Regions from separate parts of the Mycobacterium sp. NGS16 genome, predicted to be linked through region 3. Evidence: riboswitches for the same ligand, from Rfam matches in the RefSeq annotation. Region 3 holds a riboswitch; each other region holds the start of a gene.
What was found. A riboswitch is a leader RNA that binds a small molecule or an ion and turns the genes downstream of it on or off. The one in region 3 is predicted to bind magnesium.
Positions count from the first base shown of each region.

Region 1 (7,922 bases), on a different contig from region 3:
TGGAGCACCAGCTTGACGTCCTTTTTGCCCTTGGTGTCGGTGTGCCAGACCGGCTTGTCCGCGGTGTAGAGCACGAAGTTGCCGTCGGACTGCACCTCGGCGCGCACCACGTCCTTGCCGTTGGTGCCGGAAGCCCAGATCGCCTTACCGCGTGAGGCCAGCACCAGGTTGCCGTCATCCTGCAAGGTCAGGGTGTAGGCCCCGTTCTTGGAGGTCAGCGACTCGCCTTTGACGAGCTTCTTTCCTGCGGTGAGCGTGTCTCCCAAGCTCTGTGCCACATTGTTCCCTTCTGATCGGGTCGCCGCGGCCGGACGCGCCGGGGCGTTCGTCGCCGTGATACGACGTCGCAAGCCTATGCGAACAGCACTCGGTGCGCTCCCCAATGCGTCATTGCCGCAGCGCCGCGGACGCGTCTGCGGCTCCCGACGGCATCGGCTGCCAGCCGGGCGGGCCGAACACATATCCGAGCCGGTCGCGCCAGCGGGTCGCGCCGCGCACATCGGCGACGATCGAGGCGTACTCGTGGATCTGCAGCGTCACGATGTTGAAGGTGTCGACCTGTTTGGTCAGCCCGTAGTGCGGACGAAACCGCTCGGGCGCAAAGGTGCCGAACATCCGGTCCCAGATGATGAGGATGCCGCCGTAGTTCTTGTCGAGATACTCCCGGTCCATCCCATGGTGCACCCGGTGGTGCGACGGAGTGTTGAAGACGAACTCGATGATCCGCGGCAGCTTGTCGATCCGTTCGGTGTGCACCCAGAACTGGTAGATCAGGTTGACCGAGAATGCAGCGAACACCATCCAAGGCGGAATTCCCATCAGCGGCAACGGAATCCATACCAGAATCTCGCCGCTGTTGTTCCACTTCTGCCGTAGCGCAGTGGCCAGGTTGTAGTACTGACTGGAATGGTGGGCCTGGTGGGTGGCCCAGATCAGCCGCACCCGGTGCGCGATCCGGTGGTAGGTGTAATACAGCAGATCCACGCCGAGGATCGCGATCACCCAGGTGTACCAGTCCTTCGGCGACAGGTGCCACGGCGCCAGATAGGTGTAGATGGCCGCATAGCCGAACAGCGCGAGCAACTTCCAGCCGGCGGTGGTGGCCACCGACACCAGTCCCATCGAGATACTCGTCCAGGCGTCCCTGGCGCGGTAGGACCCGCGTTCGAGATCTTCGAGCTTGCGCGCCGCAGTCCATTCCAGGGTCAGCAGCAGCAGGAAGAACGGAATGGCGAACAGCACCGGGTCGCGCATCGGCGCAGGCAACACCGACCACACCCCCGCGATCCAATCCATGATGCTCACCTCCGCCGACGCCAGCCTAGAGTGCTTCGCCCGTGATTATTCCGGCGACAGCGACGCCTGATCCTCGGAGTGCCAGTGCACCGCGTAGACGCCCGGCTGCAGCGACAATTCGCCGACGAGCCGCTCGAGGCGGTCCGGCGCCCGGCTGTCGGACAGCATGGACGCGGTGAGCGCGATGTTGTCCTCGGCGGCCCGGCCGGTGTGGATCCCGCGTAGCACCAAGTCGTTGCCGGCCGTGTGTTGCACGATCTGAGCGCGCAGGTACTTCTCGGATTTCGGCCGGCAGATCACCTGCACCTGGTAGGGCGACTGCGGTTCGTCCTCCTCGATGTGCTGATCGCGGTCGATCAGCCGGCCCAGCGGCCGCAGCAACAGGTGGGTGCCGACGATCGCGCCGGTACCAATCACCGCGAACAGCAGGTTCCCGGCCGCCGCCAGCACTCCGACGGCGGCCGAGCACCACAGGGTGGCCGCGGTGTTCAGGCCGCGGACGTTGAACCCTTCCCGCAGGATCACCCCGCCGCCGAGGAACCCCACCCCGGATACCACGTAGGACGCGACCCGAGTGGAGCTGGTGTCGCCGGCGGCGACCGCGTACAGCACGAACAGCGTTGCGCCGGCAGCCACCAGCGCGTTGGTGCGCAGCCCCGCCATCCGGGCCCGCCACTGTCGTTCCAGCCCGATCAGTGCACCGCAGCCCAATCCGACGGCCAGTCGCAGCGTGAACTCCGCGACGCTCAGCGTCTGCATGAGCTAACCCTGTCACACGGGCTAACCGGCGACCACCGGCCGACCCATCACCGTGGGCTTGAAGCCGTAGCGCGGGGCGGCGAAGCCGTAGTTGCGGCCCTGGCCGGCTCCGGCCAACGGCACCCCCGGCATCCCGGCCGCGCCCGGCTCGGGGGCGTGCGCGGCCACCGTCCAGCCGGTGGCCGCGACCGAGGTGCCCGGCGCTGCGGTAGCGGGAACCGCGGCTGCCCACGACTGCGGCACCGACAGCGCACCGACCGTGGAGGCTTGACCCATGGCCGCAGACGCCGTGCCGAGGCCGCCCAGCCCGCTGCCCAGGCCGTGCATCCCGTGGCCGAGCCCGCCGAGTCCGCCGAGCATCGGCGTGAACGGGTCGATGGCGCCCAGGCCCAGGGGGTCACCCGCGGCGATGGCCGCACCACGCACCACCGCCATGTCGGCGGCGAAATTGGAGATCCCGGCCGCTCCCATCGGGGAGAACGAGCTGCTCATCAGGTTGGTCATGGCGTTGGTCAGATCACCGGTACTGATCCCATCGCCTCCGGTGACCGGCGGCGTCGGCGGCTGCACCGGCGACGACAGGCTCTGCAGCGTCTGCGGGGTGTTGGTAAGCGCTTGGGACAGCGTGGATTGCGCGTTCGACGAGGCCGCGTTGCCGGCAGCCTGGGCGACTGCGGCCTGCTGGGCGCCCTGCGCCGACGGGTCGGCGACCTCGCGCGGTGGGGTGAACGGCGTCACCTTGGTGGCCGCTGCCGAAGCGGCCGCGTAGCCGTACATCGCGGCGGCGTCCTGAGCCCACATCTGGCCGTAGTGCGCCTCGGTGGCCGCAATCGCCGCGGCGTTCTGGCCCAGAATGTTGGTGGCCACCAACATCGCGAGCTGAGTGCGGTTGGCCACGATCAGTGGCGGCGGCACCGTCATCGCGTACGCCGCGTCAAACGCCGCGGCGGCCGCCTTCGCCTGTGCCGCAGCCTGCTCCACCTGAGCGGCGGTGGTGCCCATCCACGCGACGTAGGGCGCCGCCGCGGCGGCCATCGCGTTGGACGCCGGTCCCATCCAGCCTTCGCTGACGAGTCCGTTGATGACCGACTGGTAGGCGGCCTCGGCGGCGGCGAGCTCGGCGGCCATCTTGTCCCAGGCCCCGGCGGCGGCCATCATTGGTCCCGAGCCGGGTCCGGTGTAGATACGAGCGGAGTTGATCTCCGGCGGGAATGCTCCGAAGTCCATGGCATTGCTCCTTTTTGTTCGGTGGTTTTGATCGCTGGGCGGTCTTGGCGGTGTGCAGGCACGGTCGATGTCCCGATGCGTGTGCGGCCGTGTTTCAGACGGCAAGAAGGGTCGGGCGGCCGGTCATGGCGACATGCCGGAGCTGGGCATGTCGGAGAATCGCTGCGCGGCGAAAAGTCAAAGCTGGCAAGCGAATTCAAGACATGCCGAATCTGGCGCATTCCGCGAGCGGAAGGCACGCCAGTCGACGAGTTCAGCGCCGGTGAGAATCAGTTGGTGAAAGCGGTACCGAGATTGAAGGAGACGACCATCGATCTCGGATAGGAACTATCACTCGGACTCAATGTCGCTCTCACCTCCTCTCGGCCGGGGCACGCGCGGGTGCCTGCACGTCTGCACAAAGAGGTGAATCCGCCCGGCGGCACAGCCGGACTCCGCACCCCTCTCGTCAGAGCTTCGGCACTGCACGGCGTGTCCTGACCTGCGCAAACAATGCAGGTCCGGAAGCCACTTGGGCTCAACCCTTAATCCGGGAGGAGCTGTCCTGACCCGGGGCGTCTTTCGACGTTCGGGGTCAGTGGCCTGTATCCGTGCAGACGCCTCACCTAACGAGGTGCTTGCCACACCATAGTGCACCAGGTGGCTGGCAGGGTCAATCGGGCGCGGCGCGTCGCCGCCCACTTCTCGGTCACCGGTGCACGCCGGCCGCGAAAGACCTTGGCGGCGAAGCAGAATTGACGCCGACGTCAGCCCGGCTGCCGATCGGGCCCGGCGGTGTTCTGCCCGTCGCGGTTGACGTGTACGGCGTGCACACCGGGCTGCTCGGCGAGTTCCTCCAGCAGACTGTCCAGCCGGCTGGGATCGACGTGCCAGTGCTGCACGTCGGTGGTGCCGGCCAGCTCGGTGACCAGGCGCTCCAGCCGGGTCTGCGCATGGCCGTTCATCGCCGCGGCGGGTCGACTCCGGGGCGCGGCGCCGGTCAGCGCCCGGCCCGCCAGGCTCGCCATGGCCAAGTCGCCGAACACCCCGGTGGGGATCTGCGCGGCGGCCGGCGCCGCCGCCAGCCCGGCACCCGGCAGCGCAGCGGCAGCCATCTTGGCCACCGGCGCAGCCGCCACCCAGTTCGGCGGAACGCTGAGCCTGCCGATCGTGCCCGCGTTGCCCACACCGGCCGAGATTGGCGCGGCGGCGGCCGGTAGGGACGCTTCAGCGGCCAGCGCTGTTGCGCCGGAACCGAATCCGGCCTCACCACCGGTGGCCGCGGCGATGTCGAGGTCGATGTTGAGATTGCGGGAGTACTGGATCATGCCGTACAGGACGGTCTTGATCGCGTCGTTGAACGGCACAATGCTCTTCGGCAGGATCAGCAGGTAGGAAACCAGCTGCGACAGGGTCGGTGGGGTCGCTTGCGCCGATGCCGTCACCGCTGCCGGAGCAAGCCCATTCAGTGCCTGCGGTATGGCGGAGATCAACGGCGACAGCTGGGCGGGCCCGCTGCCGGCCGCGGCGACGGCCGCCGCCTGCCCGCCCAGCCCCGAGGGGTCGGTGGTGGCCGGCGGTTCGGTGAACGGGGCCAGTGCGGTCGCGGCCGCCGACTGGGCCGCGTAGCCGTACATCGCGACCGCGTCTTGCACCCACAGCTGGGCGTACTCGGCGTCGAGTGCGGCGATCGCGGCGCTGTTCTGCCCGAGTATGTTCGTCGCGACGAGCGTCGCCTGCGCGCTACGGTTCGCGGCGATCACCGGTGGCGGTGCAACGGCCGCGTGGGCCTGATCGAAGGCGCTGGCCGCCGCGATGGCTCGGGCGGCGGTCTGCTCGGCCAGTGCCGCGGTGGCGTGGAGCCACGCGACGTACGGTGTCACGGCGGCAGCCATCGACTCCGAGGCCGGTCCCAGCCACCCCTCGTCGGTCAGGCCCGTCAGCACCGACTGGTACGCCCTGGCGGCCGAACCGGTTTCGGCGGCCAGCCGCGCCCAGGCCGTCGCAGCGGCCAGCAGCGGCCCGGACCCCGGGCCGGCATACAGACGCCCGGAATTGACCTCCGGCGGCAGCGCAGCGAAATCCATGGCGATCACCTCCCGTCCGGCCGCGGTCCGGTGCCCGGCGGTTCAGCCAGACCCGACGGAGGAGAGGCGCAGCCGGGACCGCCGGATGAACCCGGTGGCACCTGTTCGCCGGTGTCGAAGTAGACCTCGTGGACACCGGGTTGCCCGGCCACCTCACTCAGCAGGCTCTTGAGCCCGCCGCGCTCGACATGCCAGTGCCGTACTTGGCTGGCGCCGGTGAGCCGGCCGGCGATCCGCTCGCTGGGCGCCGGCGCCCGACCGCCACGTTGCCGCCGGCCGGTCCGCCCGGCGGCCAGACCTGCTGCCGCCATTCCAGCACCGTGTCCCGCGGGTGCCGCCGCGGCGGCGGGGCCCGGTGCGGTGGGAGCCGCGGTCGCGGTGGTCGCGGTCTCGGGTACCGATTCGGCCCAGGCCGGCGGCACCGCGAGCTTGCCGACCGCGCCGGCGTTCCCGCTGCTGGCGGCCACCAGCGGCTGGGCGCCGGCGGCCGTGGCCGTCGCTGGGAAACCACTGGATATCGTTGCGCCGGAACCGAACCCGGCTCGGCCGCCGGTGGCCTGGGAGATGTCGAGGTCGGTGTTGAGGTTGCGGGCGTACTGGCCCATGCCGTACAGCGTGGAGATGTTGGCGTCGTTGGCGGGCAGGATCGTGCGGGCCAGCGTCTCGAGATAGGAGGCGGCCTGAGACACCGGATCGGTGCTCTGCGCCGAGCCCAGCGCACCGACCGGCGCGGCTTGCGCGCTGCCGGAGCCGGAGAGCCCGCGCAGTGCCTGCGGTATGGCGTTCAGCAGTTGCGAGAGCTGGTTACCGGTGCCGCCGGCAGGGGCCTGGGCGAGCGGGGCGCCGCGTCCGCCCGATCCATCGGTGACCGGGGGCGGCGCGCTGAACGGCGTCACCGCCGTCGCGGCTGCCGAGCGGGCCGCGTAGCCATACATCGCCATCGCGTCCTGTAACCACATCTGGTGGTACTCGGCCTCGGTCGCCGCGATCGCGGCCGTGTTCTGCCCCACCACGTTGGCGGCGACCAGCCCTGCCAACAGGCTGCGGTTGGCGGCGATCGCCGGGGGCGGCACCGTCGCGGCGAGCGCCTGCTCGAAATCGCTTACTGCCAGCATCATTCGGCTCGCGGTGTGCTCCGCGGCCGCCGCGGTGGCGCCGAGCCAGTTCGCGTACGGTGTCGCTGCAGCCGCCATGGCCTGCGACGCCGGGCCTAACCAGCTCTGCCCGGCGAGCTCGTCGATCACCGCCTGGTAGGACGACGCGACCGCGTTGAGTTCGCCGGCCAGTCCGCGCCAGGCGCTGGCCGCGGCCAGCAAGGAGCCGGTGCCGGGGCCGGCGTACATGCGCGCGGAGTTCAGCTCTGGTGGCAGTGCTGCGAAGTCCAGGCCGAACACCGCTCAGTCCTCCGCTGACGGCGGGATCACGATGATGGTTGCCTTGCTGGGCTTGCTGGGTTTGCTCGCCGCCGCCAGGCCGGTGGCCCCGCCGACCCCGCGGTCGGCGGCTCCCCCGGTGACGCTCATCGCGCGTCCGGCCAGGCTGCCCAGCGCCAGCTCGCCGGCCAGCCCGCTTTCGCTCTCCGCGGCAACCGCGGCGACAGCCCCCGGTCCGGCCTCCGGGAAGACCGCAGCGACCGCCTTCGCGGTGGGGGTCTGGGCGATCCAGCCCTGCGGCACCGACATCCGCCCGATCGAAGCGCCGGTGCCCAGCCCCGCCGACACCCCCGGAACGCCGGCCACCCGGTTGCTCGCCAGCGCGCCGGCCGGAAGCGCCTTCGGCGCGTCGAGCCAGGGTTTGGGCCCCATCGCCCGGTTGACCGCCGAGACCACGTTCGCCCCGTTCATCGGCAGCAGCACGCATTGGATCGCCAGCAGATACGGGATGCCGCCGATCCCGAACAGCGAAATCGGCGACAGCGGTCCGGCGAGGAAATCCAGGATCGACGTCGGTTCGGCCTGGGCCGCCCCCGCTACTGCCATGCTCTGCAGCGTCTGCGGCACCATCGAGATCAGCTGGGTCAACGACGATTGCGCCTGGGCGCCGGCGCCGGCCGCCGCCTGGGTGGCTGCCGCGGACTGGGCCTGCAATCCGGCCGGGTTGGTGGTCGCCGGCGGCGTGGCGAACGGGGACAGCGCGGTGGCACTGGCTGATGCACCGGCATAGCCGTACATGGCCCCGGCGTCCTGGGCCCACATCTCGGCGTACTCCAGCTCCGCGGCAGCGATCGCCGCGGTGTTCTGGCCCAAGATGTTGGTGGCGATCAGCGACAGCAGCAGACTGCGGTTCGCTTCGATCACCGGCGGCGGCACCGTCGCCGCGAACGCCGCGTCGTAGGCGGCGGCAGCGGCCCGGGCTTGAGCGGCCGACTGCTGGGCCTGGGTAGCGGTGCTGCCCATCCACCCCGCGTAGGGCTGTGCGGCCGCCGACATGGTGGCCGCGGTCGGACCGGACCACGCCTGGGTGAGGCTGGTGACCACCGAGTTGTACGACGACGCGGTCGCACTCAACTCAGCGGCCAGCGCGTCCCACGCCGCGGCAGCGGCCAGCAACGGCCCCGAACCGGGACCGGAATAC
Region 1 covers NZ_JCALEE010000012.1:57,978-65,899, forward strand. Annotated here, with positions in the region: gene AC5Y4Q_RS20085 (LysM peptidoglycan-binding domain-containing protein) at 1-266, opposite strand, end outside; gene AC5Y4Q_RS20090 (sterol desaturase family protein) at 388-1,296, opposite strand; gene AC5Y4Q_RS20095 (MgtC/SapB family protein) at 1,342-2,055, opposite strand; gene AC5Y4Q_RS20100 (PPE family protein) at 2,077-3,282, opposite strand; M-box (ykoK) riboswitch at 3,716-3,902, opposite strand; gene AC5Y4Q_RS20105 (PPE family protein) at 4,029-5,348, opposite strand; gene AC5Y4Q_RS20110 (PPE family protein) at 5,354-6,742, opposite strand; gene AC5Y4Q_RS20115 (PPE family protein) at 6,746-7,922, opposite strand, start outside.
Region 1: linked by a shared signal. The riboswitch ahead of AC5Y4Q_RS20100 (PPE family protein) and the one ahead of AC5Y4Q_RS07335 (PE family protein) in region 3 are both predicted to bind magnesium.

Region 2 (7,922 bases), on a different contig from region 3:
GATCGGCGTGCTGGGCACCATCTGGTCGGTGCGCTCACTGCACGAACTCGGTGAACGGGCACCGGCCAAGTTGGACTGGGCAGGCACCGTGACGCTGGGACTCGGCCTGACCGTGCTGCTGACCGCGATCACCTACAGCATTCAGCCGCACGGGAATTCGCCGACCAGCTGGACCAGCCCTGCCGTTCTAGGCGCGTTGGGCCTCGGGGTAGCGCTGCTGGTGCTGTTCTGCGTCATCGAACTGCGAGTGGCCGCCCCACTGCTCGATGTGCGGTTGTTCCTGATCCCGGCATTCGGCATGGCCAACGTGGCGGGGCTGATGTCGGCGATCGGGCGCGGCGGGCTGCAGTTCATGCTGATCATCTGGTTGCAGGGCATCTGGTTGCCGTTGCACGGGTACAGCTTCGAATCCACCCCGCTGTGGTCGGGGATCTATCTGCTGCCGATGACGGCCGGGTTCCTGCTGGCCGGACCGGTGGCCGGGTCGCTGTCGGACCGCCATGGCGCCCGGCCGTTCGCCGTGGGCGGCATGGTGCTGATGGCGGCGACATTCGTGGCGTTGATGCTGCTCCCGGTGGACTTCGACTACCGGGTGTTCGCGGCGCTGGTGTTCCTCAACGGGCTCGGCGGCGGCATCTTCACCGCCCCCAATAGCGCCGTGGTCATGTCGAGCGTGCCGGCCGATCAGCGCGGAGCCGCGTCGGGCGTGCGGGCCACGTTCTTCAACGCCGGCACCTCGCTGTCGATCGGGGTCTTCTTCTCCCTGATGGTGATCGGCCTGGCCAACACGCTGCCCGCGGCGATGGGCGCCGGGCTGCAACAGCAGGGCGTGTCGGCCGCGGTGGCCGATGAGGTGGCCGGGACGCCGCCGGTGGGCAGCCTGTTCGCGGCATTTCTGGGCTACAACCCGATCGCCGAGCTGCTGGGGCCCTCCGGAGCGCTGGATCAGCCCGGCGTCAATGCCCAGGCGCTGACCGGGCACACCTTCTTCCCGCAGCTGATCTCCGGGCCGTTCCACACCGGGCTGGCGGTGGTGTTCGCCGCCGCGGCGGTGATGATGGTGCTCGGTGCGCTGAGCTCCTGGGTGGCTCCGGGGCGCTACGCGGCCGAGCCGGTGAACCTGTCCGACACCAGCCTGGGCAGCAACGTCGCGGAGCCCGATTCGGGCGCATCCGCGCACGTCAAGCCGGTCCGACACGCCCGGGAATCACAGAGTTGACCGCGGCTTGACCGTCATGCACTATGGAGCACGCAAGCACCTCGTTAGGTGAGGCGTCTGCACGGACACAGGCCACTGACCCCGAACGTCGAAAGACGCCCCGGGTCAGGACAGCTCCTCCCGGCTTAAGGGTTGAGCCCAAGTGGCTTCCGAAATATGGACACGCCGTGTAGTGCCGAAGCTCTGACGAGAGGGGTGCGGTCTCCCGACAGTCGTCGGAGCTGCCTCCCGAGCATGCGGTGGAACCGGTACGCCCAAGCGTGCCCGCGACCGAGAGGAGGTGAGGGACGAATGAGTTCCGGTGATAGTCCGAGCCGATATCTGACGTCTGTTCCGTCCCCATCCGAACGGTCGCATACCGCCTCCAGCTGAGCCCCAACCCCGGACTCCTCGCTGGGCGCGTAGCGCCGTTACGCGACTAGGAGGCCATCATGGTTGCAATCGCTTACAACGACATCCCGGCGCCGGCCCCGCGTGCCGCGAGCACGGCGAAGAAGCTGGACCCCCGACGGGCTGCGCCCGCCGCGCCTGCCTCGGACCCGGTCGTCGACATGACCACCCGGCTGCTCAGCGGCCCCCTGCACCAGATGTATGCCCTCCTGTGGCGGGTCGGGGTGCTCAGCGTCGACCACTGAGGTCTAGACGTCTTCGAGGGCCTCGCCGAGTTGCTCGAGTACCTCGCTGCGGTGGTTGTTGGCCAGAATGTGGCCGGCAGCCACCGCAACGGCAACCGGCCAGTCGATGATCTCGAAGGCCGCCAGCAGCGCCAGCCCCCCGTAGTAGGCCAGCTGGTCGGGACGGGGCACCGTCACCTTGCCGACCAGCGGCAACTCGACCGCGAAGGTCTCCGCTTCGCGGATATGGGCCACCGCTTCCCGTTGCGACGCGCCACGCCGCGGCTTGTCCGCCATCATGAGCCTCCTGGTGGCGACGGGTCGCCGGATGATCGGGTCGCGGCCGTTCCGCGACGAGAGCCGGTGTCCCCATTGTGCACAAGCCGCAGTCGCGGCGCGGGGTGGCCGTTGGACCTTGGGGTGCCGTCCGGCTGGCGCGGCCCCGGCACCATGAACTCGGTGGGCTTGTCCGCGATGTCCTGCCAACTGGACAGCAGCCGGGGCACCACCGCCGCACCGACGGTGGCCACCGTCGCCGTACCCAGCGCCTGGGCCCAGCCCACCGGGCCCAACGGGGTGCAGCCCAACAGCTGACTGACACCGGGAATGGAGATCAACGTCCCCATCACGCCGAGCGAGCCGACCGCGGTCAGCACCACCAGCGCGTCGTGGGAGTCCAGCAGTGTCTGGCCCAGCTGGGCGGCCACCAAGGACACCAGGGCGACGGTCGACGCCCGCTGCTGGCGGCCGGTGAACGACGCCAACGCCCATGCGCCGACCGCCGACGACGCGGTGGTCACCCCGCGCACCGCGACCGCGCGCCACAGCGCGTCCGGGTCCGGCCCGCGAGCGGCCGACGCTGCGGACTCGCTCAGCTCGCTGACCGCCAGCGCAGTGGCCGGCAGCGCATCGGTGAGCATGTTCACCAGCAGCAGCTGGCGGGCGTTCAACGGTGAGCGGCCGGTGATCGCACTGCCGATGATCGCGAACGCCACCTCACCGGCGTTGCCGCCCAACAGCACCGCCACCGCGGCCTGCACCCGCTGCCACAGTTCGCGGCCCTCGTCGAGTGCGTCCAGCAGCGCATGCACCCGACCGCCGACCAGCACCACATCCGCAGCGGTGCTTGCCGATTCGCTGCCGTGCGCCACGACGGCGAGGCCCACGGTGGCCGCCCGGATCGCGGCCGCGTCGTTGGCGCCGTCGCCGACCATCGCCGACACCTTGCCGGTGCGCTCCAGGGTCTGGACGACCTGAACCTTGTTCTCCGGCGACATCCGGGCGAATACCACCTTCTCGTTCACCGCTTGCTCTTGGCCCTTGCGGGACAACGCATCCCAGTCCGTGCCGCTGATCACCTGATCGGCGCTGACGGCCAGTCCCATCTCCCGGGCGATCGCGGTAGCGGTGACCGGGTGGTCACCGGTGATCAGCCGCACCGGGATCTTGCGGCGGTCCAGTTCGGCCAACAGATCGGCGGCTTCCGGGCGCGGTGTGTCGGCGATCCCCAGCAGGCCGACGAAAGTCAGTCCGGCACCGCAGAATTCGGCGATGTCCTCCGGATCCGGATCATCGCCGAGGACGGCGACCTGTTCGGGGGACAGCTCGCGCCGGGCGACGGCGATCACCCGCAGGCCCTGGCCGGCCATGTCGAGCACCGTTCGGCGGATCGCCGGGTCACCGCCGCAGGCGGGCACTACCACCTCCGGGGCACCCTTGACGCACAGCTCGGCGCCGTCGACCGACGCCGAATAACTGCGGCCAGAGCGGAATGGCAGGTGGGCGACCTCGCCGCGATCAGGGTCCACCACTTCGGCGGCCACCGCGGCCTCGACGATCGCGGCATCGGTGGCGTGCACCTGCCGCCCGTTGGTCGCCGGCGCGGCGTGCGCTGCGGACGTCAAAACCTGGTCGGCCGAGTAACCCGGTGCGGGTTTGACCTGGGTCACCCGCAGCCGGTTCTGGCTCAGCGTCCCGGTCTTGTCGAAGCACACCACGTCGACGCGACCGAGCGCCTCCACCGAACGGGGAACACGTACCAGCACACCGGATTTGGTCAATCGGCGAGCGGATGCCTGCTGGGCGAGCGTCGCCACCAGCGGCAGCCCCTCCGGGATCGCCGCGACGGCGATCGCGATGCCGGACGCCACCGACTGGCGCAGCCCGATCCGCCGGAGCATGCCCAGCCCGGTCACCAGCGTCCCGCCGGCCAGGCTGATCCGCCACGCCTTGCTGGTCAGCAGGCTCAACTGGTGTTGCAGGCCGACCGCGGACTGCTCACCGGCGACCAGGTCGGCGGCCCGGCGACTGTAGGTGTCGCCCCCGGCGGCGGTCACCAGCGCCAACGCCGTTCCGGTGATGACCGTGGTGCCGGCGTAGACCATGCACTCGCGTTCCGGCAGTTCCGCCCCCGGGGTGGCCTCGACCTGCTTGACCACAGACAGGGATTCGCCGGTCAGTGAGGACTCGTCGACCTCGAGGTCGTCGGCGTCGATCAGTCGCCCGTCGGCGGGCACCACCTCATGCGAGCGGACCTCGATCAGTTCACCGGGCCGCAGATCTTCGGCGTTCACGTCGCAGTAGGTGCGGTCGTCGGTTGTGGCGCCCAGGATCACCTTGCGGGCGGGTGCCACCTGCTCGTTGAGCAGGACATTGAGCCGTCGCTCGGCCACCAGTCGCTGGGCGGCCGCCAGGACGGCGTTGCCGCCGAGCACCGAACCCACCAGGACGGCGTCGACCGGCGAGCCCAGCACCGCGCTGGCCGCTGCCCCCAACGCCAGCACCGGCGTGATCGGGTCGGATAGTTCACTGCGCACGGCCTGGGCGAACTGCCACAACAGCCGGGGCGGTGCGGTGCGCTGCGCGCCGCGGCGGGCCAGATCGACGGCGGCCAGCGCGGCCGCCGCCGCCGGAGCGCGGCGGGTCTCGGCCGGGACCTCCAGGTCCGGCGGCGGAAGTACCGCCTGTACCTGCTCGACCGACATCGCGTGCCATTCGTGCACCGCCGCCGGCCGCGGCGTCGCGGCATCCACCGCACGCCGGGCCAGCCAGTAGCCGGACAGCGCGCCGGCCGCCGCGCCGGTGGTCACCGGGCCGGGCCCGCGACCGCGCACCCCGGGCAGCATCAGCAGCGCACCCAACGTCGAAGCGCCGGTGGCGATCTCGACACCGCGGCGGGCGGCGGAGCGAGCCGCCGGCAGCGCGTGCAGCACTCGCCACGCGGCAGCCAGGTCGGTCAGCAACACGTCGGCACACCACGGCGGGCGATCCCGTCCCGGCAGGATGCCCAGCGCCACGTCGGCGGCCGCCAATGCTTCGACCGCGGCCGTCGACAGCACCGCGACATCGTGACCATCGGCCTGATAGGCGCTGACCGCGGCGACCAGCGCCTCGTCCACCGAGGCCCCGTCCAGTGGTCGGATGTCGTCGAAGATCGGGCGCAGCTCGCCGAGCGCCTCGGTCTCGACCGAGACCACTTCCACGTCGGCATGCCGGGCCTCGGTCACCACCGCGGCGGCCAACGGCAGCAGCGCGGGCTGGAACGACGCCTCGACGCCGGCGCGCGGACCGATCCGATGCCAGCCCGGTGTGAGGCCAGGGTCGCTCAGCCGGGCTTGGGCCTGCGCCCACACGGCGCGCAGCTCGTCGTCGTCGGCGCCGCGCACCTGCATCACCCGCAGGTCGTCGCCGCACAGCACCCGCGGATCGATGATCACGGTGTCGATCCGGTCGAGCTCACGCAGGCTGCCCGGCCGCAGCACCACGGCGCCGTGCTGGTCGGCCAGACCGCGGCCCAGGGTCGCGGCGAAGGACTCGCGCGCGGCGCGGGTGCCCTTCGGCGCGGCCACCGCCGCGGCGGTACCGGCCAGGTCGGGGCTGCGGGTGGCGGCGCCGATCACCCCGGCCCCGACGGCCTGCGCCCAGGCGCTACGGGTCAGATGCCGTTCGACCGGACCCGGCGGACGCGGCGCCGGCCGGGGCGGGACGGTCACCGCAGGGTGGTCGGCGTAGTCGGCGAGCTCGGGTTCGCAGCGGCGCCAGGCCCGCGCCGCGGCGCGTTCCTCCCCGGCGCGCATCGCCTCCATCGACAGGTCCACCGCCAGCGCGGTGGGTGCCTGGTTGAGGGTGTGCACGCCGGCACCGGCCAGCGATAGCAGGGCGTCGGTGGCCTGCTTGCCGATGCTCTCCTCGAGCAGGCGGCGCAGCCGCGGCTGGTAGTCGACGACGATGACGCCGGCTTCCAGGCCCAGCGGCAGCCCCGGCAACCGCAGCAGCCGGCCGAGGGTCGCCAAGCCCAGACCGGCGACGTTGGCGCCGACCGTCAACGCGCGTAACGCCTGCGTCATGCCGTCCCCGGGCAGGCTCGCCGGCGGGCGGCCACGGTGGGCCAGCCGACGGTACCGGTTCTCGGTGTCGGCGACGACGCGGCACAGCTCGCGCAACGAGACCACGTCGGCGGCGGACGAGTCCAGGCCGACCACCAGGCGCGACAACGGGTGGTTCAACCGGACGGAGGTGACCCCGGGTAGCGCCCGCGCCGCACCGAGCACGGCGGTTGCCAGCTCGGCTCCGGTCGGTCCGTCCAGCCCGCGCACCTCCACCCAGGCCCGCTGCTCGCCGCGGAAGCACCGCCGGGACAGCGACCACCCGGTCTCGGCATTGGGCAAGACCGCGCCGGCTAACCCGGCCGCAGTCTGCACCGATGTGTCTACCAGCGCGGAGGTGAGTTGGACACCGAAGTTCGCTGCGCGCAGCGGAAGAGAGTGCCTGACGGCACGGCCTAAATCCACTCGGGCCCGATCAGTGGCGCGCGCGAGCGCTGCTGCCGCTGCGCGACTGCCGTGCGGTGGTCTTCTTCGGCTGCGGGCTGCGCCGCGGGGAACCCGCCGGCTTCCCGGACTTCACCGACTTCAACGGCCGTGCGGCCGCGGTCGGAGCCTTCGCCGGGGTTTTCGCCGGGGCCGCCGTCGGCGCTTTGCCGTCCTCGGACCGGCCGTTGAGTTGCTTGAGCACCAGCGCGGTGCCGCCCACCGCCACCAGCACCGGCCACTCGACCAACCCGGAGACGCCCAGGGCGCCCAGGGTCAGTGCGGCCGCGGGGGTGGAGTGGCTGCCGGTGCTCAGGCCGCGTTGCGCACCGCTGGCCGCACCCTTCAATCCGCCGATCACCCCGTTGAGCGCGGCCCCGCCGATCGCGCCGGCCGCCTCGGTGGTCATGGTCGCCGCGCGGGTTGCCGCCCCGGCCACCTTCCGTACCGTCCCTGCGACGGCGTTCATGGGTATTCCCTGCCCTTCAAATGAGCAAATTGGTTAACCCGATCCATCCTATGCGCTAATCGGCGAACACCGGGAAATCCACACAGAATTCATATAACCGCGGCCCGTCAGACCCGCTGAATGTCCACCAGCACCGGCGCGTGGTCGCTGGGCGCCTTGCCCTTACGCTCTTCACGGACGATCTCGGCGTGCGTGACCCGAGTCGCCAGCGCGGGGGAGCCCAGGATGAAGTCGATGCGCATGCCCTGCTTCTTGGGGAACCGCAGCTGCGTGTAGTCCCAATAGGTATAGACGCCGGGGCCGGGGGTGAACGGCCGCACCACGTCGAGGTACTGCGCCTCGGTCAGTGCGCGGAACGCGCTGCGCTCCGGCTCTGAGACGTGCGTCGCACCGTCGAAGAACTCCATGCTCCACACATCGTCGTCCTGCGGGGCGATGTTCCAGTCGCCGACCAGCGCGATCGGCGCCGACGGGTCGTCGATAAGCCAGCTTTCAGCGGTATCACGCAGCGCGGCAAGCCATTCCAACTTGTACGTGTAATGCGGGTCGTTCAGTGCGCGACCGTTGGGCACATACAGGCTCCATACCCGCACCCCGCCGCAGGTGGCGCCCAGGGCCCGTGCCTCCACCGCCGGGTCGGCGTCCGGTTTGGCCCAGACCGGCTGCCCGGGGAACCCGACTTCGACGTCGTCGAGCCCGACCCGGGAGGCGATCGCCACCCCGTTCCACTGGTTGTGGCCGACATGTGCCACCTCGTAGCCCAGTTCGTGGAACGGCAGTGTGGGGAACTGCGCGTCAGTGCACTTGGTCTC
Region 2 covers NZ_JCALEE010000015.1:15,682-23,603, forward strand. Annotated here, with positions in the region: gene AC5Y4Q_RS21365 (MFS transporter) at 1-1,219, shown strand, start outside; M-box (ykoK) riboswitch at 1,253-1,421, shown strand; gene AC5Y4Q_RS21370 (Rv1535 family protein) at 1,651-1,854, shown strand; gene AC5Y4Q_RS21375 (hypothetical protein) at 1,858-2,133, opposite strand; gene AC5Y4Q_RS21380 (HAD-IC family P-type ATPase) at 2,130-6,623, opposite strand; gene AC5Y4Q_RS21385 (hypothetical protein) at 6,634-7,110, opposite strand; gene AC5Y4Q_RS21390 (exodeoxyribonuclease III) at 7,218-7,922, opposite strand, start outside.
Region 2: linked by a shared signal. The riboswitch ahead of AC5Y4Q_RS21370 (Rv1535 family protein) and the one ahead of AC5Y4Q_RS07335 (PE family protein) in region 3 are both predicted to bind magnesium.

Region 3 (7,922 bases):
ACCTCGACCCCGGGCATGAGCTGCAACCGCGAGATGTTCGAGTCGGTGGTCGTTGGCTACGACACCTACATGCAGACCGAGGAGGTCTTCGAGCAGCATCGGCCGATCGTCGCCGGCGACGAACTCAAGATCGATGTCGAGCTGACGTCGGTGCGCCGGATCGCCGGCCGCGACCTGATCACCGTGACCAACACCTTCACCGACGCCGCCGGCGAGCGGGTGCACACCCTGCACACCACCGTTGTCGGGGTGACCGCCGAGGACATCGATCCGGCCATCAAGACGGCCGTGCACAACGCGATGATGCACGACGTCAACATCATGAACATCGGCGAATCCGACGCCGCCTATGTGAAGACGGTGCGTCCCGAGGGCGAGATCCGGGTCTCCCAGGGCGGTCTGACCCGGACCCCTGCGACCCCGTCCTTCGACGAGGTGAAGGTGGGCGACGTGCTTCCGGTACGCCACACCCGGCTGTCCCGCGGGGATCTGGTGAACTACGCCGGCGTGGCCGGTGACGCCAACCCGATCCACTGGGATGAGGAGATCGCCAAGCTGGCCGGGCTGCCCGACGTAATCGCCCACGGCATGCTCACCATGGGCTTGGGCGCCGGCTTCGCCTCCGCCTGGACCGGTGACCCGGGGGCAGTCACCCGCTATGCGGTGCGGCTGTCGGCGCCGGCCGTCGTGTCGGCCAAAGAGGGCGCCGACATCGAGTTCAGCGGCAAGATCAAGTCGCTGGATCCGGAGACCCGCAGCGGTGTCATCCTGGTCGGCGCGAAGTCCGCTGAGAAGAAGATCTTCGGCCTGGCGACGTTGCACGTGCGCTTCCGCTAGCCAACAATCTGCGGGCCACGTCGGCAGCCAATTCCACAGCGTCGTCATCGGGGCCGCCGGCCGCGAAGCTGCGGCGCACCAGGGCCAGGGGCGCGTCGATGACGGCCAAAAGCACCCGGTCGCGGTCGGCGGCCGGGAACCGGGCCAGGAAGCGGTCCAGCGCTTCGGCGGCGCGCCGGTCCAAGGCATCGGCCTCGGTCAGCACGGCGGCCGAGCAGTCGGCGCTGACGAAATCGGAGCGGCTGTAGCGGGCCAGCAGGGCGGCTGCTTCGTGGTGGTCGGCGCTCCAGCGCAGCACGTGGCTCGCGGCCGCAATGCCGATCGCGACCGGGTCGCCGTCGGCCGCGAGCAACGGCAGGAAGTCCTCTTGGAAGCGGCGCACGGGTGTCAGCCAGGCCGCGGCGAGCAGATCGCGGCGCGTCGGAAACCGGTGGTACACCGAGCCGCTGGGCGCTCCGACCACCTGGGCGACCGCACTGGCGGTGGCGGCGCCCGGCCCGCCCTCCAGGATCAGCCGGATGGCCGCGTCGACGAAATCGTCGGCGGTGAACTTCCCTGGCATCGGCATGAAGTAGAGAGTACTCTCTAATCAATTAGCGACGGGTCTCTAGATTGGAGGGTAGGATGCGAATCGACAATGTGCACAGCCGGGTGTTCGCCGCCGATAGCCTCGAGCAGGTGGGCACGTTGATAGACAGCCTCGCCGGTGACGACGACCGCCTATGGCCACGGGAGAACTGGCCGGCGCTGCGGTTGGACCGGCCGTTGGGTGTCGGTGCGACGGGCGGGCACGGACCGATCCGTTACGGCGTCACCGAATACGAGCCCGCTCGGCGGATCCGGTTCGCCTTCACCAAACCCGCCGGGCTTGACGGCTATCACGAGTGGGAGGTTCGACCGGTGTCCGGCGGCTACGAACTGCGCCACCGCCTCGTCGCGGACACCGTGGGCTCGACCCGGGTGAGCTGGCCGGTGATCTGGCGCTGGCTGCACGACGCGCTCGTCGAGGACGCCTTGGACAAGGCCGCTGTAAACCTGGGCTGTCGCGGGCCCCGCAGCTCATGGCCGGTGTATGTCCGGATGCTGCGCCGGGCCGTGAGTCTACGGGGCCGGCCGTGAGCGACCCGTTCGACAACCATGCCGACCTCACCGTCTGCGGTGGGCCGGTGCGGTGCTACCGCGGCGGTGAATCCGGACTGCCGGTGCTTCTGCTGCATGGGGCGATGCTCGACACCGCGCAGGGGGTGTGGCGCCGCGTCGCGCCGGCGTTGGCAGCCGATTACCGGGTTCACCTGATCGATCTGCCCCGCCATGGGGCCAGCCGGCCATGGCACGGTGTGCTCGATGACGCCTTCTTCCGCCGCTTTCTCGCCGACCTGCTCGATACGCTCGAGCTGCCGCAGGCGGCGCTCGTCGGGCTGTCGCTGGGGGCCGGTATCGCCACCGGCTTCGCCCTGGAGCACCCGCAGCGGGTGAGCGCTGTGGTGGCGGTCGGCCCCGGCGGGCTCGGCGCCAAGCGCCCGGCGCAGTTCCTGACCTGGCTGGCCATGCGCACACCCGGGCTGCTGCGCGCCGCCACCTGGTACCTGGCCCGCTCCCCCTCCGCCATCCGCCGGTCCATGATCGCCAATCTGGTTGCCGGAGAGCATACTCCGGATTTCGACGCGATCATCGCCGCCGCGGTGCGCGAGGCCCGTGCCAAGCACCGGTACGGCGAGAAGGCACTGGATGACTGGCAGATCGCGGCCTACGGCCCGACCGCGATGCGGCTGAACCTGCTGCCCGAGCTGCCGCGGCTGTCGGTGCCGACCCTGTGGGTCCGCGGCGCCGAGGATCCACTGGTCGGGATAGCGGAACTGGCGACGGCCCATGCCGCTGCACCGAATTCGCGCCTCGTCACCATCGCCGGCGCCGGGCACATCGTCACCTACGACCGGCCCGACGAGTTCACTCGCCTGGTGCGGGAGTTTCTCGAATCCGTCCCATAACTCCGTCCACCAAGAGGGCACGGCCATCCGCGGTGCCGTCGAGGCGTCGGGTGACCCGCTTGACGATCTGCCACTGCCCGGTTTCGGTTTCCCGCCGCAGGTGGAAGTAGTTGGCGCCCCCGCGCGCCACCTGGTATCCGGTTTCCCGCTTCACCAGCAGGGTCGACGCGCAGACCGCGACCGCGTCGTCGCCGTGGACGGTGACCACGGCGGGGCCGAGGAAGTGTACGCAGCCGCGGTTGATCAGATCCTGATGCCCCGACGAGCGCACCATCGCCTCGATGTCGTTGCGGCCCTGCATGAGCCAGTCCTCGACGTCATACACCCCGTCGTCACACCAGAGTGCGGCGGCAGCTTCGGAGTCGCCGGCATCCACCAATGGGCCGTAGCTGGCGATCAACCGTTCGATCGCGCGTTCGTCCTCGATCCGTTGCAGCCGGCGTTCCAGTTCGGCGAGCCGTTGCTCATTCATCGGCGCTCCGTTCCCGCGAGCTGGTGAGCTGCGCCAGAGCCGCCAGCTGCTCGCAGAAATGCGCCGAAGACCGTGCCGAGATCACACAGCTGACGTCGGTGGCGCCGGCTTCGGCCAGCCGGTCGATCTGTTCGCTCGCGTGCTGCGGGGCACCGATCGGGTCGAGCGGCGGTGTCGCCAGCACGACGGTGAAGCCGTCCGGAAGGTCGACGGAGTCCAGCAGTTTCGCCACCTCGGCCGTGGTCAGGCCGAACGGTGTCCAGCCGTCACCTAATTCCACGGCGCGCCGAAGCGAGCGCCTCGTACGCCCACCCACCCAGATCGGCACCCGCGGTTGCACCGCGCAGGGCTCCACGATCAGCCCGTCATAGCGGTAATAGGGTCCGTCATAGGCTGGCCGACTGATCGACAAGCACCCACGCAGGGCCTTCATCGCGTCGTCGGCGCGCGCGCCGCGATCGTCCCACGCGCAGCCAAGCAGATCGAACTCCTCGCGCAGCGAACCCACACCCACGCCGAGCGTGAGCCGGCCGCCGCTGATCCGGTCGAGGGTCCCGTAGCGCTTGGCGATCTCCAGCGGATGGTGATAGCCCAGCACCACCACCGAGGTCACCAGCCTGATCCGCGTGGTGCGCGCGGCGAGAAACGCCAGGGTGGCCAACGGATCCCAGTATGTCCCGCCGCGGACGGCCGCCACCTCGACCGGCACCGCGACATGTTCGGAACACGTGAGGTAGGCAAAGCCGAGGTCGTCCGCGGTCGCGGCGATCTCGGCGATGTCGTCGATCCCGCCGCCGGCTTCCCAGTCGGATGCTGTGCCGGGCACCTGGATCACCACCGGCGTGAATAGGCCGACGCGCATCAGCGAGCCCGGTAAACGTCGTACCGCAATGGCGTCATGCACTTTCCTTGCGCCGTGTGGCTGAGGTAGCCTCGTCCGAAACTGGAATGAATTTTAGTTATGGAGGTAGGTGTTGTCCAGCGGTTCCGATCAGGCGTGGGCGCGGCAGTACGGGCCGTGGGCGGTGATCGCCGGGGGCTCCGAAGGCGTCGGTGCGGAGTTCGCGTTCCTGCTGGCCCGGGCGGGGATCCACCTGGTTCTGATCGCCCGCAAGCCGAAACCGCTGCGCGACACCGCTGATCGCTGTCGCGAACTCGGCGTGCAGGTCCGCGAACTGGCCCTGGATCTGTCGCGGCCGGACAGTCTCGAGAAGATCGTCGCGGCCACAACGGGTCTCGAGGTTGGGCTGTTGGTCTACAACGCCGGGGCCAATACCCACAGTGCGGAGTTCCTCGATGGTGACCTGGCGGCCTTCCAGCAGGTGATCGATCTGAACGTCACGACGCCACTGGCGCTGATCCATCACTTCGCCGGCCCAATGCGTGCTCGCCGCCGTGGCGGCGTGATGTTGATCGGCTCCCTCACCGGCTATCTGGGTTCGGCGCGGCACACCGTGTACGGCGGGGTGAAGGCATTCACCCGGATCTTTGCCGAGGGCCTATGGCTGGAACTGCGAGACTACAACGTGCACGTTCTCGAACTCGTGCTCGGCGTCACCAAGACACCGGCCATGCAACGGGTCGGGCTCAATTTCGACGTGCCGGGACTGCGCGTGTCCGATCCGGCCGATGTGGCTCGCGAAGGCCTCACCCAGCTGGCCCGTGGGCCGGTGCACGTCGTCTCCGACCACGCCGACAACCCGGCACTGCACGCCGGCCCGGATCGGGCCGAAGCCGTGCTGGGCTCCCACCGGTGGATGCAGAAACTGCTGCAGCGCAAGCCTGGCCAGACCTCCGATGCCCCGCCCCCCGAGTGATCGCGAGCCCGCGACCCCCAGGACGCCCGCGCAACGCCAACGCTGCGACCGGATCCTGGCCACCGCGGCCCGACTCGGCGCCCGCGATGGGCTGGAAGCCGTCCGGATGCAGGACGTCGCGGATCAATCCGCGGTCTCGATCACCACCGTCTACCGCTACTACCCGACCAAACACCATCTGTTCGCCGCACTGCTGGAGCACTACACCCGAGCGGTGCGGGCCCCACATGCGGTCACCGGACGTGCCGCAGCCGATGTCGCCGAACTCATGGTCGGGATCTGCCGCAGCATGCTGGCCCGGCCCCTGCTGGCACGAGCGATGATCGCCTCGGTCAACGCCCGGCGGGCTGAATCCAGCACGACCGGCGACTTCAACCTGCGGGAGAACATTTTGTCGGTCGCTGCGATCACTGAGCCGTCGCCGCAGGACGCGCAGATCGCTCTGCTGGTCGAACAATGTGCCTACGGCATCCTGTCGTGGGCCGTGATGGGCGCGACCACGCCCGCCCAGGCCGAGTGCGACATGCGCCGCGCGTGTGAGCTGCTGTTGGCGCCCTGGGGTGAGAGGCCCGAAGGCGGCGTTAGGAGCGCATAGCGTGTTGGCACAGTGCGCACAGCAAGTTCTACGCACTTTCCACGACGCCGCAGCTCGGCGGGCCTCGCTCTCCGGCGAACCGGGCTGATGCGCAGCATATTTCGGCAGCCATTGCACAGTTCTGGGTTTTGCATCGGTCGTTTCATGCCGGGTCGCTACGAAAGCTGTAGCGCGCCAGTGCCTCTCGGCCTGCTATCGGTCTCGGGCGAGACGAACGACACGCCTGAGGCGTGCCGCTCGAGTTGACTCTGTGCACCGTTGCTGCCACCATGGCCGCGAACGCACCTCGCTAGGTGAGGCGTCTGTGCGGATACAGGCCACTGACCTCCAACGTCGAGAGACGCCCAGGGTCAGGACAGCTCTTCCCGGCTTAAGGGTTGAGCCCAAGTGGCTTCCGGCTTCTGACCGGATACGCCGTGCAGTGCCGAAGCTCTGACGAGAGGGGTGCCGGCCGGCTCTTCTGCCGGCACGACTCGCCCCGCTGTGCACGCCGCAACGGCATCCCCGTGTGCCCTGGCCGTGAGGAGGTGAGAGCGACATTGAGTCCGAGCGATAGTCCTTATCCGAGTTCGACGACCACTTCGTTCGAATCCGTTCCCGGCGCCGCCTTCACCCTCTGAATCGGTTTACGCCGTACCGTACCCGCGCTGTCCGACCGCACCGTCCAGCGCGGTTTCAGCGCGCGAGTTTGCCTGCCGAATCGGCGTAATTCGCCATGTCCAAAGGAGTTTCGATGTCTTTTGTATCCGCCCTGCCCGAAGAACTGACCGCGACAGCGGCGGATCTGCGTGGCATCGGCGCCGCTGTGGCCGCACAGAGCGCCGCAGTCGCGGCGCCGACTACCGGTCTGGTTCCAGCGGCAGCAGATGAAGTCTCGGCGCTGACCGCCGCTCAATTCGCCATCCACGCGCAGATGTATCAAGCGATCAGCAAGCGTGCCGCGGAGGTGTACGAGAGGTTCGTGGACACGCTGCAGATGAGCGCGCACTCGTATGCGGCGACTGACGCCGCCAACGTCATTTCGGTCTACTGAAAGGTTGTTTAGCGATGGATTACGGATCGTTTCCACCGGAGATCAATTCGGCGCGGATGTACGCCGGGCCGGGAGCCGGGCCGATGCTGACCGCAGCGGCAGCCTGGAACCAGCTTGCCGCTGAACTTCGGTCGGCGGCAATATCTTTCGAGTGGTCGGTGGCAAGTCTGGTGAGCCAGGGGTGGTGGGGTCCGTCTGCGTCGGCGATGCTGGCGGCAGCCGAGCCTTACATGACGTGGATGAGTCTCACTGCCGAACAGGCTGAGCAAACCGCGGCACAGGCGAATTCAGCGGCCGACGCCTATTTGTCGGCCTACGCCATGACGGTGCCACCGGCGGAAATCGCGACCAATCGAGTGATGTTGGCGGCATTGGTCAAGACCAATGCCCTCGGACAGAACACGCCTGCTATTGCAGCGACCGAAGCGCGCTACGGCCAGATGTGGGCCCAGGACGCCGTTGCGATGTACGGCTATGCCGCCGCTTCCGCGGCCGCCGCGAAACTGGTCCCGTTCACTGTCGCACCGGAGACCACCAGGCCGGAAGAGCAGGGCAGTTCCGGCGGCGTCCCTGCCGACGCCGCCAATGCGCACTCCCACGTGCCGAGCGCATTGCGGAGCATGGCGTCGCCGGCAGAGGGCACGTCGCCCTCGTCACCCGATTGGGACTGGACGAAGTTTTTCGATGGCCTGTTCGGAGATACCTGGGGCAGCGACGACGGATCCGGGCTGAATATCAATGCTCAGCTGTGGAACACGATCGCCGCGACCGGGATCTTCGACCCCGGTGGCAACATCGAAGGGTTTTCCGGTTTGGCGACACTCGGTTTTCTCGCCCGAGGTATGGACGGCGGCACGGCCGCCCTGTCCCGCGGCGGCCTCGGCGCCGCGCCAGCCATGTCGCTCGCGTCGTCAGCCACCAGCGGCCTCGACGTCGCCGGGCGTGCTGCCGGCGGCGCAAGCGCAAATGTGTCGGCCGGAGTGGGCCGTGCCACCCTGGTCGGATCGCTGTCCACGCCCCCGAGCTGGGCAACGGCGGTCCCGGCGGCGGCTGCCAGCACCGGATCGGCCAGCGGCTGGAGCGTCGCCCCGGAGAGCAGGTCCATGACCGCCATGCCTCCGCCGATACCGCCGGGCGGCGGCGGGCGCAACGGCGGCTCCGGTTTCGGGCTGCCGCGCTA
Region 3 covers NZ_JCALEE010000002.1:358,499-366,420, forward strand. Annotated here, with positions in the region: gene AC5Y4Q_RS07295 (fused (3R)-hydroxyacyl-ACP dehydratase subunits HadA/HadB) at 1-837, shown strand, start outside; gene AC5Y4Q_RS07300 (TetR family transcriptional regulator) at 764-1,405, opposite strand; gene AC5Y4Q_RS07305 (hypothetical protein) at 1,462-1,956, shown strand; gene AC5Y4Q_RS07310 (alpha/beta fold hydrolase) at 1,953-2,825, shown strand; gene AC5Y4Q_RS07315 (nuclear transport factor 2 family protein) at 2,785-3,297, opposite strand; gene AC5Y4Q_RS07320 (LLM class F420-dependent oxidoreductase) at 3,290-4,159, opposite strand; gene AC5Y4Q_RS07325 (SDR family NAD(P)-dependent oxidoreductase) at 4,272-5,114, shown strand; gene AC5Y4Q_RS07330 (TetR/AcrR family transcriptional regulator) at 5,095-5,709, shown strand; M-box (ykoK) riboswitch at 5,988-6,160, shown strand; gene AC5Y4Q_RS07335 (PE family protein) at 6,443-6,742, shown strand; gene AC5Y4Q_RS07340 (PPE family protein) at 6,757-7,922, shown strand, end outside.